DNA from 4 places in the Methylobacterium sp. CM6247 genome. Region 3 is predicted to be linked to each of the others. Evidence: predicted binding sites of a transcription regulator. Region 3 holds the regulator's gene; each other region holds the start of a gene.
The links. Region 3 encodes LexA, which represses DNA repair genes until DNA is damaged. Its sites were predicted from a motif close to TGTTCNNNNTGTGTTCNG; they were not measured.
Positions count from the first base shown of each region.

Region 1: a site for LexA is predicted at 2,543-2,560, ahead of uvrA (excinuclease ABC subunit UvrA). Genes of this name have one in related genera too.
Region 2: a site for LexA is predicted at 1,770-1,787, ahead of ACYQOP_RS11205 (ImuA family protein). Genes of this name have one in related genera too.
Region 4: a site for LexA is predicted at 2,692-2,709, ahead of recA (recombinase RecA). Genes of this name have one in related genera too.

Region 1 covers NZ_JBTXKX010000003.1:3,171,904-3,175,588, forward strand. Annotated here, with positions in the region: gene uvrA (excinuclease ABC subunit UvrA) at 1-2,369, opposite strand, end outside; gene ACYQOP_RS15945 (PAS domain-containing sensor histidine kinase) at 2,754-3,685, opposite strand, start outside.
Region 2 covers NZ_JBTXKX010000003.1:2,199,229-2,202,913, reverse strand. Annotated here, with positions in the region: gene ACYQOP_RS11215 (TIGR03862 family flavoprotein) at 1-579, shown strand, start outside; gene ACYQOP_RS11210 (collagen-like protein) at 574-1,569, opposite strand; gene ACYQOP_RS11205 (ImuA family protein) at 1,891-2,601, shown strand; gene ACYQOP_RS11200 (Y-family DNA polymerase) at 2,528-3,685, shown strand, end outside.
Region 3 covers NZ_JBTXKX010000003.1:5,259,408-5,263,092, reverse strand. Annotated here, with positions in the region: gene ACYQOP_RS25950 (ComEC/Rec2 family competence protein) at 23-2,293, shown strand; gene lexA (transcriptional repressor LexA) at 2,287-3,024, opposite strand; gene ACYQOP_RS25940 (GntR family transcriptional regulator) at 3,391-3,685, opposite strand, start outside.
Region 4 covers NZ_JBTXKX010000003.1:2,904,173-2,907,857, reverse strand. Annotated here, with positions in the region: gene alaS (alanine--tRNA ligase) at 1-1,250, opposite strand, end outside; gene recA (recombinase RecA) at 1,540-2,631, opposite strand; gene cckA (cell cycle histidine kinase CckA) at 2,764-3,685, opposite strand, start outside.

The DNA of each region.
Region 1 (3,685 bases), 2.1 Mb from region 3:
ATCTTGATGACGCCATCGCCCGAGCAGGCCTCGCAGCGCCCGCCCTTCACGTTGAAGGAGAAGCGGCCGGCCTGGTAGCCGCGCGCCTTCGCCTCCGGCAGGCCCGCGAACCAGTCGCGGATCGGGGTGAAGGCGCCGGTATAGGTCGCCGGGTTGGAGCGCGGCGTGCGCCCGATGGGCGATTGGTCGATGTCGATGACCTTGTCGAGATTCTCCAGCCCGTCGAGACGCTCGAACGGGGCCGGGTGCTCCATCGCGCCGTTGAGGGATTTGGCCACCGCCTTGTAGAGCGTGTCGATGATGAGGGTGGACTTGCCGCCGCCCGAGACGCCCGAGACGCAGGTGAAGGTCCCGAGCGGGATCTCGACGCTCACATCCTTCAGGTTGTTGCCCCGCGCGCCGACGAGGGTGAGCTTGCCCTTCTTCGTCTTGCGCCGGGCTGTGGGCACCCGCACGCTCATCTCGCCCGTCAGGTACTTGGCGGTGAGCGAGGCGGGGTTCTTCAGCACCTCCTCGGGGGTGCCCTGGGCGATGATCTGCCCGCCATGGATCCCGGCACCGGGGCCGACATCGACGACGTAATCGGCCTGGAGGATCGCATCCTCGTCGTGCTCGACGACGATGACGGAATTGCCGAGGTCGCGCAGGCGCTTCAACGTGCCGAGCAAGCGCTCGTTATCGCGCTGGTGCAGGCCGATGGACGGTTCGTCGAGGACGTAGAGCACCCCCGTGAGGCCGGAGCCGATCTGCGAGGCGAGGCGGATGCGCTGGCTCTCGCCACCCGAGAGCGAGCCCGAGCCGCGCGCCAGGGTGAGGTAGTCGAGGCCGACATCGACCAGGAAGGTCAGACGGTCGCGGATCTCCTTCAGGATGCGGAAGGCGATCTCGTTCTGCTTCGGCGTCAGCTTCTCCGATAGTTCGGAGAACCAGCGATGCGCCTCGCGTACGGAGAGCGCAGTGACGTCGCCGATATCCTGCATGGCGACCTTCACCGCCAAAGCCTCGATCTTGAGGCGCTTGCCGCCGCAGGAGGCGCAAGGGGTCTCGCTCATGAAACGGGCGATGTCCTCGCGCGAGGCGTCGCTCTCGGTCTCCTTGTAGCGCCGCTCCAGGTTCGGGATGACGCCCTCGAACGGCTTGTTCACCTCGTAGGCGCGCATGCCGTCGTTATAGGCAAAGCGGATCGACTCGCGGCCGGAGCCGTAGAGGATGACCTTGTGCGCCGTCTCCGGCAGGTCCGACCAGGGCGACGTGGTCTTGAAACCGTAATGCCCCGCCAGGGCGTCCAGGGTCTGTCCGTAATAGGGCGAGGTCGATTTCGCCCAGGGGCCGACGGCCCCGCGCTTGAGGCTGAGCTTGACGTCGGAGATGACCAGTTCGGGGTCGATCCGCATCTCGTGGCCGATGCCGCCGCAGGTCGGGCAGGCGCCGAACGGGTTATTGAACGAGAACAGGCGCGGCTCGATCTCGGCGATCGTGAACCCCGAGACCGGGCAGGCGAAACGCGACGAGAAGGTGATGGTCTCGCCCTCGGCCGGATCGGCGAATTCGATCAGCGCGATGCCGTCGGCCAGTTCCAGGGCGGTCTCGAACGAATCGGCGAGACGCGCGGCAATGTCGGCGCGGACCACGAGCCGGTCCACCACCACGTCGATATCGTGCTTGAGCTTCTTGTCGAGCTTCGGCGCATCGTCGATCGGGTAGTATTCGCCGTCGATGCGAAGACGCTGGAAGCCCTTCTTCTGGAACTCGGCGATCTCCTTGCGGTACTCGCCCTTCCGGCCCCGAACCACGGGGGCGAGGAGATAGAGCCGGCTCTTCTCCGGCAGGGCCAGTACCCGGTCGACCATCTGGCTCACGGTCTGGCTCTCGATCGGCAGGCCGGTGGCGGGCGAGTAGGGGATGCCGACCCGCGCCCAGAGCAGGCGCATGTAATCGTAGATCTCGGTGACGGTCCCCACAGTGGAGCGCGGGTTCTTCGACGTCGTCTTCTGCTCGATGGAGATGGCCGGCGAGAGCCCGTCGATCTGATCGACATCGGGTTTCGACATCATCTCGAGGAACTGACGGGCATAGGCCGAGAGCGATTCGACGTAGCGGCGCTGGCCTTCCGCATAGATCGTATCGAAGGCGAGCGACGACTTGCCGGACCCCGAGAGGCCGGTGAAGACCACGAGCTTGTCGCGCGGAATCGTGAGATCGATGTTCTTGAGGTTGTGCTCGCGCGCGCCGCGCACGGCGATGACGCGACGGTCGGGACTTCCCTCGAACAGCTTCTCGATCCGCGCCTCGACGCTCTCTTCCTGTGCCTGCGCCGCTTGGCTCTTCAGGCCCCGTGGTGTCTTGGCGGCGGCTTTTGCTTTGGCCATTGGGTCTCTTCGGCGGCAGGACTTGGCGGAAAGGAGGATCGGCGACGACGCGCGGGGATCGTCTCCGGGACGTCATGCGGCGAGGTCGAAGACAACGGTCCCGCCACCGGTCGCCATGTCGGGCGCACGGGCCGGGCGGGCAAGACGCACGCCACGCATATCCGCCACCCAGCTAGAACAAAAAGCGTACAGCTACAATATCGGCGCTGAATTCTGCGCTCGGGCGGACGCTCGCCAAGCTCTCGCGACCGAACGCACCATGGAAGTGGGACACGCTCCTCTGCTGGAGCGGCACCCGACCGCGGTGGGTCGGCACGCATTTCCAGGCCTTCGTTTGTCGCGCTCCTGCTCGCCGAACCGGCAACCACTTCGGCGCAGAACGCCCTAGACGCTCGTCTGAAACCCGCCGAGGGGCGCGACGACCCGGCAGATCAGCCCATCGGGCTCGTAGGCGAGGGAGACCTCGCCGCCGACGGCGCCGGCGAGCCCGCGTTCGATGAGCCGTGAGCCGAAGCCCTTCCGCGTCGGGGGGCTCACGGGTGGCCCGCCATGCTCGGACCAGACGAGGTGGATCGTGTCGTCGTCTCCCACCGCGACCACCCGCCATTCCACGACGACGCGGCCGTCCGGCCTGGAAAGGGCGCCGTATTTGGCGGCATTGGTGGCGAGTTCGTGCATCATCAGGGCGAGCGACAGGGCCGCCTTGGAGCCGATGACGATCTCGGGCCCCGACAGATCGAACCGCCCCGGCTGCTGGTCGTCGTGAAGGGACAGGGCGCTCTGCAGGATCGTCGAGATGGCGGCGCTCTCGCGCTCTCCGGTCAGCAGGATGTCGTGGGCATTCCCGAGGGCGATCAGGCGCGCGGCCAAGGCATGCTTGGCCGCTTCCACATCGGTGACGTTGCGCAGACTCTGCGAGGCGATCGCCTGAACCATCGCGAGGGTGTTCTTCATGCGGTGGCTGAGTTCGCGGTTGAGAATCCGCTGCTGCTCGTCCGCCTCGATCCGGATCAGGCTGCTCCAGGCCCGTTCCGCCACCTCGCGGACGAAGGCGATCTCGTGCGGCGTCCAGGAGCGTGGCGAGGCCTCCGTCGCATAGAGCACGCCGACGAGGCGACCGCGCTGGAGCAGGGGGACGGAGATCACCGCCTGCACACCCTCCGCGATGTAGAGTTCCGCATCGCTATCGAGGTCGGGGGAGGTCGCGAGATCGTCCACCGCGAGGATCTCGCCGCGCCGCAGGCCGGCGATACTGGCGGGAAATTCCTCGAGCCGCAGGGTCCGGCTCGGAAAAGTCTGTCCGTCCGAGGACCAGG
Region 2 (3,685 bases), 3.1 Mb from region 3:
CGCGTCGTGCTCAGGCTCGGCGAGGAGAGCGTACGCGGCGAGGCCATGATCACCACGGACGGGATCGAGGGCGGGGCGGTCTATGCCCTGTCGCGCCTCATCCGCGAGGCGATCGAGGCCAAGGGTGAGGCCCGTCTCGTCCTCGATCTGCGACCGGACCTGACCGAGGATGCGCTGATGCGACGCCTCGCGACGCACAAACAGGGCGCCTCCCTCGCCACGCGCCTGCGCAAGGATGCGGGGCTCGACCCCGTGGCGGCGGGAATTTTGCGCGAGGCGGCCGGCCGCGCGCTTCCATCCTCGGCGGGCGATCTCGCCGCCTTGATCAAGGCGGCTCCCTTGCGCCTGCTCGCTCCCCGTCCGATCGACCGGGCGATCTCCACGGCGGGGGGCGTCGCCTTCGAGGCCGTCGATCACCGCTTCATGCTGAAAGCGCGGCCGGGGGTCTTCGTCGCCGGCGAGATGCTGGATTGGGAAGCCCCCACCGGCGGCTACCTGCTGCAGGGCGCCTTTTCCAGCGGTCGCGCGGCGGCCGCCGGGATGATGGACTGGCTCGATGAGGCCGATCCGGAACTATAGACGCGTGCAGAACCCGACCATGCCCTTGGCATCGGACGGGCAGGACGCGCTGGCGCCGCCATTGGCGAAGGACGGGCTGCCCGAGGACAGGCAATAGGCCGAGACGAAGGCCTCGCCACTGGCACAGCTCAACTCGCAGCCGCTTGTCGAGCACGTCTCGTTGCGGACGGGACGAAGGCTGGAGTTGGCGGCGCTGGCCGTAATGCCAGCTGCCCCCGGCTCGCCCTGAGGACCGGCAGGGCCCCTGGGACCCGTTTCCCCCTTGGGGCCGACATCGCCTTTTGGCCCAACCTCACCCTTGGGACCGACATCACCCTTAGGACCGACATCGCCCTTGGGACCAGTCTCTCCCTTGAGCCCGGCCTCGCCCTTCGGTCCCGTCTCCCCTTTCGGCCCGGCCTCGCCCGCGGGGCCCGCAATCCCCTGCGGTCCGACAAGCCCTGCCATGCCCTGGGGCCCGGTTTCGCCTGCGGGGCCCGCATCGCCCTTGGGGCCGGGCTCGCCCGTGGGTGCGCAATTGGCCACCACCGCCTCCCTCTCGTCTTCACCGGCCTTCAGCGCCGCGACGCAGGTAGCCGGCCGGTAGGGAAGGCGGAACAGGAAACGCCCGCGCGAATCGGCCATCACCGAGATGTCTTCGTCGAGAATGACGACGGTGCCGGCCTTGCGCACGCTGCCCGAGATCCGCAGGTCTCCCCCCTCGATCCGCGCATCGTAAACCTGGATCGGCTGCGACGGCGTCACGACCCGCCTGGTCCTGGCCCTGGGCCCCGGAGCCGCTGCGGCATCGGTCGCCGGGGCGGCGCTCATCCCACGGCCCGGCTGGCCGGGACTGACCTGGCCTGGCGCCTGCGCGAAGGCGGCCCCGGAGAAGGAGCCCACGAGCAGCATCAGGCCGATCAGCGATTTGCCGAACAGGGAACCGGCCTTCTGGCTGTTTCCGGACGGGCGATGAAGGGCCTGGCACTGGGCGGCTTGGTCGAGGCGCATGGGCATTCTCTCCCGGCTGATGCGCCGGGGGTCCGGCACGGCGGAGGGACAATGCCGGGTCCGGCCATGGGGTCAAGTCCACAACGAAGGGCTCGAACGCCCTGCCGATTCTCGGCCGTCCACACTCATCCACAGCCGTCCACAGGGGAAACGACTGTTTGCGTTGGGAAATTTTTCAGACCCCTGAAACCTGTTGAGTGTGTTCTTGTTTTGTTCTTATCGTCCGGCGACGGTGCGGACAGGATGGCTTTGGCTCAACGGACAATGCGCGATGAGGGCGAGACGAACACGGACGAGTTCGCGCGGCGCCGGAGGGTTGCGATGGCCGCCCTGCGCGATCACGGGGGAGGACATTCCGACGCCCTCCGCGTCGAGTCGTTGCCCCTGGGAATCGCCCATATCGATTCGGGGCTTCCCGGCAACGGCCTCACTCTCGGGCGACCGCACGAGATCGCGCCGGAAGCCGAGGGCGACGAGGCGGCGGCCCTGGGCTTCACCCTCGCCCTCGTGGCGCGTCACCTCGCGCGGGTCGAGGGAGAGGCGCTCCTCGTCATCGGCAAGGGCCATCCGACGCCCTACGGCCATGGGCTCGCCGGGCTCGGCCTCGATCCGGGCCGCCTGCTGATCCTGGAGGTGGAGAACGACGCGGATGCCTACCGCGCCGTGGAGGAAGCCCTGCGGTCTCAGGGCCTGAGGGCAGTGGCGGGGCTGGTGGATGCCGGCCTGCCGCTGAAACAGAGCCGTCGGCTGCATCTGGCGGGCGAGGCGGCCTCCCGCCTCCTCCTCGTCCTGCGGCCACCGCAGGCGGAAAACCCGAACATGGCCGCGACCCGCTGGCGGATCGGGTCGGGGGCGGCCCTGCGGGACCGCTTCGGCTGCATCGAGCGGCCCTGCTGGCGGGCACGGCTCGACCGCTGCCGCAACGGACGGACCGGGGATTGGCTTCTGGAGTGGGATCATGCCGCGCATCGTTTCGGTCTGGCTGGAGCAGTGGCCGCTGACGCGCCTCAGGCGCGCTCGAACACGGCTTGAACACGCGGCGCCAGAAGCGGCCGCGCCCTCCGTCGTGGCCGCCATCGGCCCGGGGGGCCTGCGCATCACGGCAGTGGATGCCGCTGCCTGGGCCCTGGGCCTGCGCCCGGGAGAGCCCCTGGCGCGAGCCCGAGCGAGGATCGGCCCCGGCATCGCCGTCCACCCCGCCGACCCGGAGGCCGATGCCGCCGCCCTCGCACGGCTCTGCCTCTGGGCCCGTCGCTACACGCCCGTGGTCGCGCCGTTCGGACCGGCAGAGGGGGCTGCCGGCTTCTTCCTCGACGTGGAGGGGGCGAGCCATCTGTTCGGCGGAGAGGAAGGCCTGATGGCCGACCTTTCCGGTCGCCTGTCGGCCAATGCGATTCCCGCCCGGCTGGCCCTGGCCGACACGCCCGCCTGCGCCTTCGCCCATGCCCGCCACGGCGGTTCGGCGAGGCCCGTCATCGTGCCGCCCGGAGACAATGCACCGTCCCTGCGCGAGCTTTCCGTCGCCGCATTGCGGATCGAGCCGTCCATCTCGGACTCGCTGCGTCGCCTCGGCCTGCGCCGGATCGGAGCGTTGGCCGACGCGCCCCGCCCTCCCCTCGCCCGACGCTTCGGCGAGACCCTGCTCCTGCGCCTCGATCAGGCATTGGGGAGGAGGCCCGAACCGCTAGTCTCCCTGGCCGAGCCTGCCGCCTTCGGCGCGAGCCAGGGATTCCTCGACCCGATCGGACATCAGGCCGGCATCGTCGCCACCGCCATCCGGCTGATGCGGGAGATCGCTCCCCGTCTCGGCGCATCGGGCATGGGCGCGCAATCCCTGCGCTTGAGCCTGCATCGGGTCGACGGCATCGAGAAGACCCTCGATCTCGGCCTGTCGGAACCGACCCTGTGCCCCATCCAGATCGGTCGGCTGCTGGACCTGCGCCTCGACCGGCTCGGCCCGGCCCTCGATGCCGGCTTCGGCTTCGAGACCGTGCGGCTCGACGTGACCGGCATCGGCCGGCTGGAAGCGCGCCAGGACTCCCTCGCGGATACGGGCCTCGATCGACGCGCGGAAGGCAACGGAACCACCCGCCTCGCCGATGCCCTGCGCCAGCGC
Region 3 (3,685 bases):
GTGAGGAGAGACGCAGCCGGAGATGGCGCAGGCCAGTGCGCGAGCCACGGGTGCGACGGGTGCCGCCTTGGCCTCGTCACGCTCACCCGCGATCCTGATCGGCGCGATTAGACGCTGGATCGTCGACGGGCTGGTTCAGGAATCCGAACAGAGGCGCCTGTTTCCCTGGCTTGCCGTCACGTTCGGTTTTGGCATCCTCGTCTGTTTCACCGCCACGGATGGTCAGCCTGCGCTGGCAGCACCCCTCCTCGTCGCGTCCGCACTCTCTGCCCTCGCACTTCGCCTCGGTTCGAGGCCCGTGGCCTTGGCATTGGTTCTCGGACTTGCCGTAGCCTTCCTGGGTTTCGCGGCCGCCACCCTGAGGATGCAGGTCGTAGCGGCACCCGTCCTGGCCCGGACGACGATTGCCCCGCTCACCGGATTGGTCGAAGCCCTCGACGAACGGGAAGTCGGCGCCCGCCTGATCGTTCTCGTGGAGAGTTTCGCCAACCTCCCGCCGGATCGCCGGCCCACGCGGGTCCGCGTTTCCTACAAGAAGGCCCTTGCGCTGAAGCCCGGCGATTTCATTTCGGCGACGGCACGGCTCCTGCCGCCGCCCGACGCGGCCCGCCCCGGCGGATATGATTTCGCCCGGGATGCCTATTTTCGCGGGATCGGTGCCGTCGGTTCCCTGGTAGGCAAGATCGACGTCAAGCATCCGCCCAGGCCTTTGCCCCGCTCGGTAGCGCTGGCAGCCGCCGTAGACGACGCCCGCAACGCGCTGACCCGGCGCATCACCGACGCCAATGGCGGGCAGGCCGGCGCGGTGGCCGCCGCCCTCGTAACGGGCAAGCGCGGCCTCATCAATGCCGAGACCAACGAGGTTCTGCGTGCGGCGGGAATCTACCACGTCGTCTCGATTTCCGGCCTCCACATGGTGCTCGCAGCCGGCGTCGTGTTCTGGCTCGTCCGCGCGCTGCTCGCCCTCATTCCGGGGCTCGCCCTGGTTTGGCCGATCAAGAAGATCGCCGCCGGCTTCGCCATGGTGGGTGTCACGGCCTATTGCGTCTTCTCGGGCTGGGATATCGCTGCCGAACGCTCGCTCATCATGACGTTGGTGATGCTCGGCGCGATCCTGGTAGATCGCCCGGCTTTGAGCATGCGAAACCTCGCGCTCGCTGCCCTCATCGCCCTCGCGCGCGAGCCGGACGGGATTCTCGGCCCGAGCTTTCAGATGTCGTTCGGCGCGGTTGCGGGCCTCATCGCTTGCGCCGGTGCGCTCAATCGCTGGATGCCGCCACGCGAAGGTGCGGGCCTCTTGGCCCGAACCTGGCGGTTTCTGGCTGTCGCGGTCCTTGGCACGCTGGCGACGACCTTGATCGCCCAGATCGCCACGGCGCCCTTCGCGACCTATCATTTCCAGACCGTCCAGCCCTTCGGCATCGTCGGCAATGCCCTGACCTTGCCCCTCGTCTCCCTGGCGGTGATGCCGGCGGCGGTTCTTGGGATCCTCGCCTATCCCTTCGCACTGGACCAGCCGGTCTGGTGGGCGATGGGGCTCGCCGTACGCGGGATGCTCACGATCTCCGGCTGGATCAGCGGGTTCGGACACGCCACGCTCGTCGTCCCGGCCTATGGCAGCACGGCACTCTGCCTGCTTGCTCTCGCCCTGCTCCTGCTGACACTTCCCGTCTCGAGCTTACGCTGGATCGGCCTTGCTCCGGCCGCTCTCGGTGTCGTGCTCGCTACCATGCCGCCGCGTTACGACGTCTACATCGACCGTGAGGGTGGCGGTGCAGCCTTCCGCGACGGGGACGGCCGATTGAGCATTCTCGGCAGCCCGCCGGCCTTCGTCCTCGAACAATGGCTCAAGGCGGATGGCGATTCGCGGAAAGTCGCCGCCGTCGCAGCCTCGCCGAGAAGCCGATGCGATACCGTCGGATGCGTCGTCGAGTTAGGACCGGGTCGGATCGTCGCCCTCGTCAAGGACAAGCGGGCCTTCGCGGAGGATTGCGAACGGGCGAGTGTGATCATCGCCCGCCGTGACGCTCCCAAAGACTGCCGGGCCGGCTTCGTCATCGATCGCGCATACCTAGCCCTACGCGGCGCCACCGCCATCCGTTTCGGCCCTGAAGGACCGCAGGTCACGTCCGCCCACCAACCTCATTCTCGTCCGCCATGGCGGCGGGCGGTCGCTGTCGTCACGCCGTCCCCTTCGCCTCCGAAGGAATCGGGACCAAGTCCGAAACCCATAGAACCCGAGGGCGACGACGGCGATCCGTCATCCGAAACGCAGTCGGACGGGCTTCAGTAACGACGGACCAGGCTGACGAGCCGCCCCTGGATCTGAACACGATCCGGACCCAGAACCCTCGTCTCGTAGGCTGGGTTTGCCGCTTCCAGAGCGATGGAGGAACCGCGGCGACGCAGGCGCTTCAATGTGGCCTCTTCATCGTCAATGAGGGCAACGATGATGTCGCCCGTATTCGCAGTGTCCTGCTTCTTGATCACGACAAGATCACCATCGAGGATACCCGCTTCGATCATCGAATCGCCACGGACCTCCAGCGCGTAATGTTCGCCGCCGGCCAGGAAGTCCGGTGATAGCGTCACGGAATGGCTCTGGTTCTGTATGGCGGAGATCGGCGTGCCGGCCGCGATCCGTCCCATGACCGGGATTGTGATCGACCTTCCGCTCTCGTCCTGGGCCTGGGTCGTTGGCTGGCGCAGGGACGGCATCGCCTTGGACCGACCGCCTTCGACGACGCTCGGCGTGAAGCGGCGAACTTCACCGGCGGGAGCGGGCTTCGACGCCGGTGCACCGGTCAGGCTCTCAGGCATCCGGATCACTTCGATCGCCCTGGCGCGATTCGGCAAACGACGCAGAAATCCGCGCTCTTCGAGGGCCGTGATCAACCGGTGGATCCCCGACTTCGATTTGAGATCGAGGGCGTCCTTCATCTCGTCGAAGGAGGGCGGGACACCACTCTCCTGCATCCGTTGTTGGATGAATTGGAGAAGATCCAGCTGCTTACGCGTCAACATACAGATCACTCTTCCACTGAAGCCAATGGCCGCGACTAACGCCGCTGAAACAAAACACGAACACGGTAGACGTTCCGCAAGTGTTCTGCAAGGGTTCCGTTAACCCGGTGGTAGAGTTTGTTCCTGAGGTGCAATGTTCCGCTCAAGCGGCCTTACCGCGGGCCGGCTTGGCGTCCGCCGGTATCACCCGCCGGGCCCTTCAATCATCCGATGGGGCTTCGTGCCGCGGGGGCTTACCCCGCCACTGTATGGCGGGCCTTCGCGGTGTCCGGCGGAGCCGCGCGCCCAGTCCCCGCCGATGACTTAGTCGGTCACCGACGGCCGGGGAGCCATGCGATATGGCGGGTACTCTGGCGGCAGCGTCGATCAGTCGAGATAGTCACCATATTTCTCGACATGGCTGGCGAGGCCGAGGCCGTGCTCGCGCACGAGGCGTTCCGCCAGATCTGCATCGCGCGCTTCCAATGCCTTGATGATCGCCACGTGTTCCTTGATCGAGTTGGCCGCGCGTTCCCCCTGACGCAGCGCGGTGTTGCGAATACCGCGGACATGCATCAGCAGGTTGCTGGTGATGTCTTTGATCACGTCGCACTGGCCGAGCGAAATGATCTTCTGGTGGAAGCGAATGTTGGCTTCCGAATACTCGTCGAGATGATCCGAC
Region 4 (3,685 bases), 2.4 Mb from region 3:
GCCTCCGTGTCCACGCCGATGCCGCGCGCTTTCAGGGCGTCCTGCGTCAGGTCGAGAGGGAAGCCGTAGGTGTCGTAGAGGGTGAAGGCGGTCTCACCGGACAGGTTCTGGCCCTGAACCAGCGAACGGCTTTCCGAATCGAGGATGGCGAGGCCACGCTCGAGGGTACGGCGGAAGCGGGTCTCCTCAAGGCGGAGGGTTTCCGAGATCAGGCTCTCGGCGCGGGTGAGTTCGGGATAGGCCTGACCCATCTCGCGGACCAGGGTGGGGACCAGGCGGAACATCACCGGCGCGCGGGAGCCGAGGAGTTCGAGGTGGCGCATGGCCCGGCGCATGATGCGGCGCAGGACGTAGCCGCGGCCCTCGTTCGACGGCAGCACACCGTCGGCGATGAGGAACGAGACCGAGCGCAGGTGATCGGCGATGACGCGGTAGGAGGCGACGTTTCCTGCCTCGGGGGGACGGCCGACGGCGTGGCTCACCGAATCGATCAGTGCCTTGAACAGGTCGGTGTCGTAATTGCTGGTGGCGCCCTGGAGGATCGCCGCCATGCGCTCCAGCCCCATGCCGGTATCGATGGAAGGGCGCGGCAGAGCGAGGCGGTTGCCCGGCTCGATCTGCTCGTACTGCATGAAGACGAGGTTCCAGAATTCGAGGAACCGGTCGCCATCCTCGTCGGGCGAACCGGGAGGACCGCCCTGCAATCCGGGGCCCTGATCGATGAAGATCTCCGAGCAGGGACCGCATGGGCCGGTATCGCCCATCTGCCAGAAATTATCCGAGGTGCCGATGCGGATGATCCGGTCGTCGGAGAAGCCGGCGATCTTGCGCCAGAGCCCGGCCGCATCCTCGTCATCCGCGTAGACGGTGACGAGGAGCCGGTCCTTCGACAGGCCGAACTCCTTCGTGATCAGGCTCCAGGCCAGTTCGATCGCCTGCGGCTTGAAATAATCGCCGAAGGAGAAATTGCCGAGCATCTCGAAGAAGGTGTGGTGGCGCGCGGTATAACCGACATTGTCCAGGTCGTTGTGCTTGCCGCCGGCACGGACGCATTTCTGCGCCGTGGTGGCACGGTTGTAGGGCCGCTTCTCGACGCCGGTGAAGACGTTCTTGAACTGCACCATCCCCGCATTGGTGAACATCAAGGTCGGGTCGTTACGGGGAACGAGGGACGACGACGGCACCACGGCGTGGTCCGCCTTGGCGAAATAGTCGAGGAAGGCCGACCGGATCTCGTTGACGCCGCTCATCGTGAAATGACTCTGTCGTGCGCTTGGGGCGGTCGAGACGACAACCCGAGGCTTCTTCGTGGCTTGCGCCCTCATAAGGAGGCCGGACCGTCGAGTCACGCCCGCTCCGCGATCGTGCGTTCCTGTTTCTTAACGCTGCACCCTTCGAACGCTCGACGGCGCTCGTCTCTGGACTTGGCGATCGACCAAAGAGCGAGCATCGGGCCGATTCGCACCGATAGGATAGTCCGAACATGAAAGAGGCCGCCGCGATGGTCCGCGACGGCCTCTTTCATGACTTACGAGGCGATCAGGCCTCGCCTTCGTCCAGATCGTCCGCCGTGGGCTTGGCGGTCTCGAGGATCTTGTCGGCCAGCAATCCCGAATTCTGCCGGATCGCGGCTTCGATCTTGTTGGCGATGTCCGGATTGTCGCGCAGGAACCCCTTCGAGTTCTCGCGGCCCTGGCCGAGGCGCTGGCTCGCATAGGAGAACCACGCGCCGGACTTCTCCACGATCCCGGCCTTCACCCCGAGGTCGATCAACTCACCGACCTTCGAGACGCCCTCGCCGAACATGATGTCGAACTCGACCTGCTTGAAGGGCGGCGCGACCTTGTTCTTGACGACCTTGACGCGGACCTGGTTGCCGATGGCCTCGTCACGATCCTTGAGGGTCGAGATACGACGGATATCGAGGCGCACCGACGCGTAGAACTTCAGTGCATTGCCGCCGGTGGTCGTCTCCGGGCTGCCATACATGACGCCGATCTTCATCCGGATCTGGTTGATGAAGATGACCATGCATTTCGAGCGCGAAATCGAGCCCGTGAGCTTGCGCAGGGCCTGGCTCATCAGGCGGGCCTGAAGGCCGGGCTGGCTGTCGCCCATCTCGCCCTCGATCTCGGCGCGGGGCGTGAGCGCCGCCACCGAATCGACCACGAGCACGTCGATAGCGCCCGAGCGCACCAGGGTGTCGGTGATCTCCAGGGCCTGCTCGCCGGTATCGGGCTGCGAGATCAGGAGATCGTCGAGCTGCACGCCGAGCTTGCGCGCATAGACCGGATCGAGAGCGTGCTCCGCATCCACGAAGGCGCAGACGCCGCCCTTCTTCTGGGCCTCGGCGATGGTGTGAAGGGCAAGGGTGGTCTTGCCTGATGATTCGGGGCCGTAGATCTCGATCACCCGGCCACGCGGCAAGCCGCCGACGCCGAGCGCGATGTCGAGGCCGAGCGAACCGGTGGAGACGGTCTCGACCTCCGCTACCTTATCGTTCTTGCCGAGTCGCATGATCGAGCCCTTGCCGAAAGCACGCTCGATCTGGGACAGCGCGGCATCGATCGCCTTCGCCTTGTCCTTGTCCACCATCGGGGAATCCACAACTTTCAGCGCGGGCTGAGCCATTCGTCGGCATCCTTATGCATGGGGAGAGCTCAAGGCTCAATGTGCCTCGGATGCGAATGATGTACTTGTTTTGTTCTCTTTTTGCAAGGTGCCGGGTGCTGATTTCGCATCATTCGGCGGGAGAACGTCGCCCTAACGGGCGATCGTCTCCTTCACCGTTTCCACGAGCTGCTTGAGGCTGAAGGGCTTGGGCAGGAAGTTGAAATCCTCGCCGTCGGGCAGGTTCTTGCGGAACGCGTCCTCGGCATAGCCGGATACGAAAATGACCTTCAGATCAGGACGGTGCTTGCGCAGTTCACGCAGCAGTGTCGGGCCGTCCATCTCCGGCATCACCACGTCGGAGACGACGAGGTCGATGGTTTGGTCGACATCGCTGATGAGGGCCAGGGCGTCGAGGCCCGAGGCCGCCTCCAGCACTGTGTAGCCCCGTGCCGACAGGGCCCGGCTGTTGACCGCGCGGACCGGGTCCTCGTCTTCCACCAGCAGGATCACGCCTTGCCCGGTATGATCGGGAGAGGGTTTGCGCGGGGCGGATTGTCCGCCACTGCCGGGCTTTTCGAGGTCACGCGCTCCCCTGAGCCGGCTGGCGGCGATCTCCGCGTTGCTCTGCGGGGCAACGGCGACGGCGATTTCCGGAACGGGCTCGGCCGCAGGCTCGTGGCGCGGTAGGTAGATCCGGAAGGCGGTGCCGCTGCCAACGGTCGATTGCACGTCGATGGTGCCGCCGCTCTGCTTGATGATGCCGAAGACGGTGGACAGGCCGAGGCCGGTCCCCTTGCCGATATCCTTCGTGGTGAAGAAGGGCTCGAAGATCTTCTCCATCACGTCGGGCGGGATGCCCTCACCGGTATCGAGCACCTCGATCAGGACATGGTCGCCCGCCGGTGCGCCGGGTTGGCGCTCGTTAGTCTCATGGCCTTCGAGGATGTTGGCGGTGCGGATGAGCAGCTGGCCGCCATTCGGCATCGCGTCACGGGCATTCACCGCAAGATTGACGATGACCTGCTCGAACTGGTTCACGTCGGCCTTGATCGGCCAGATGTCGCGCCCGTGC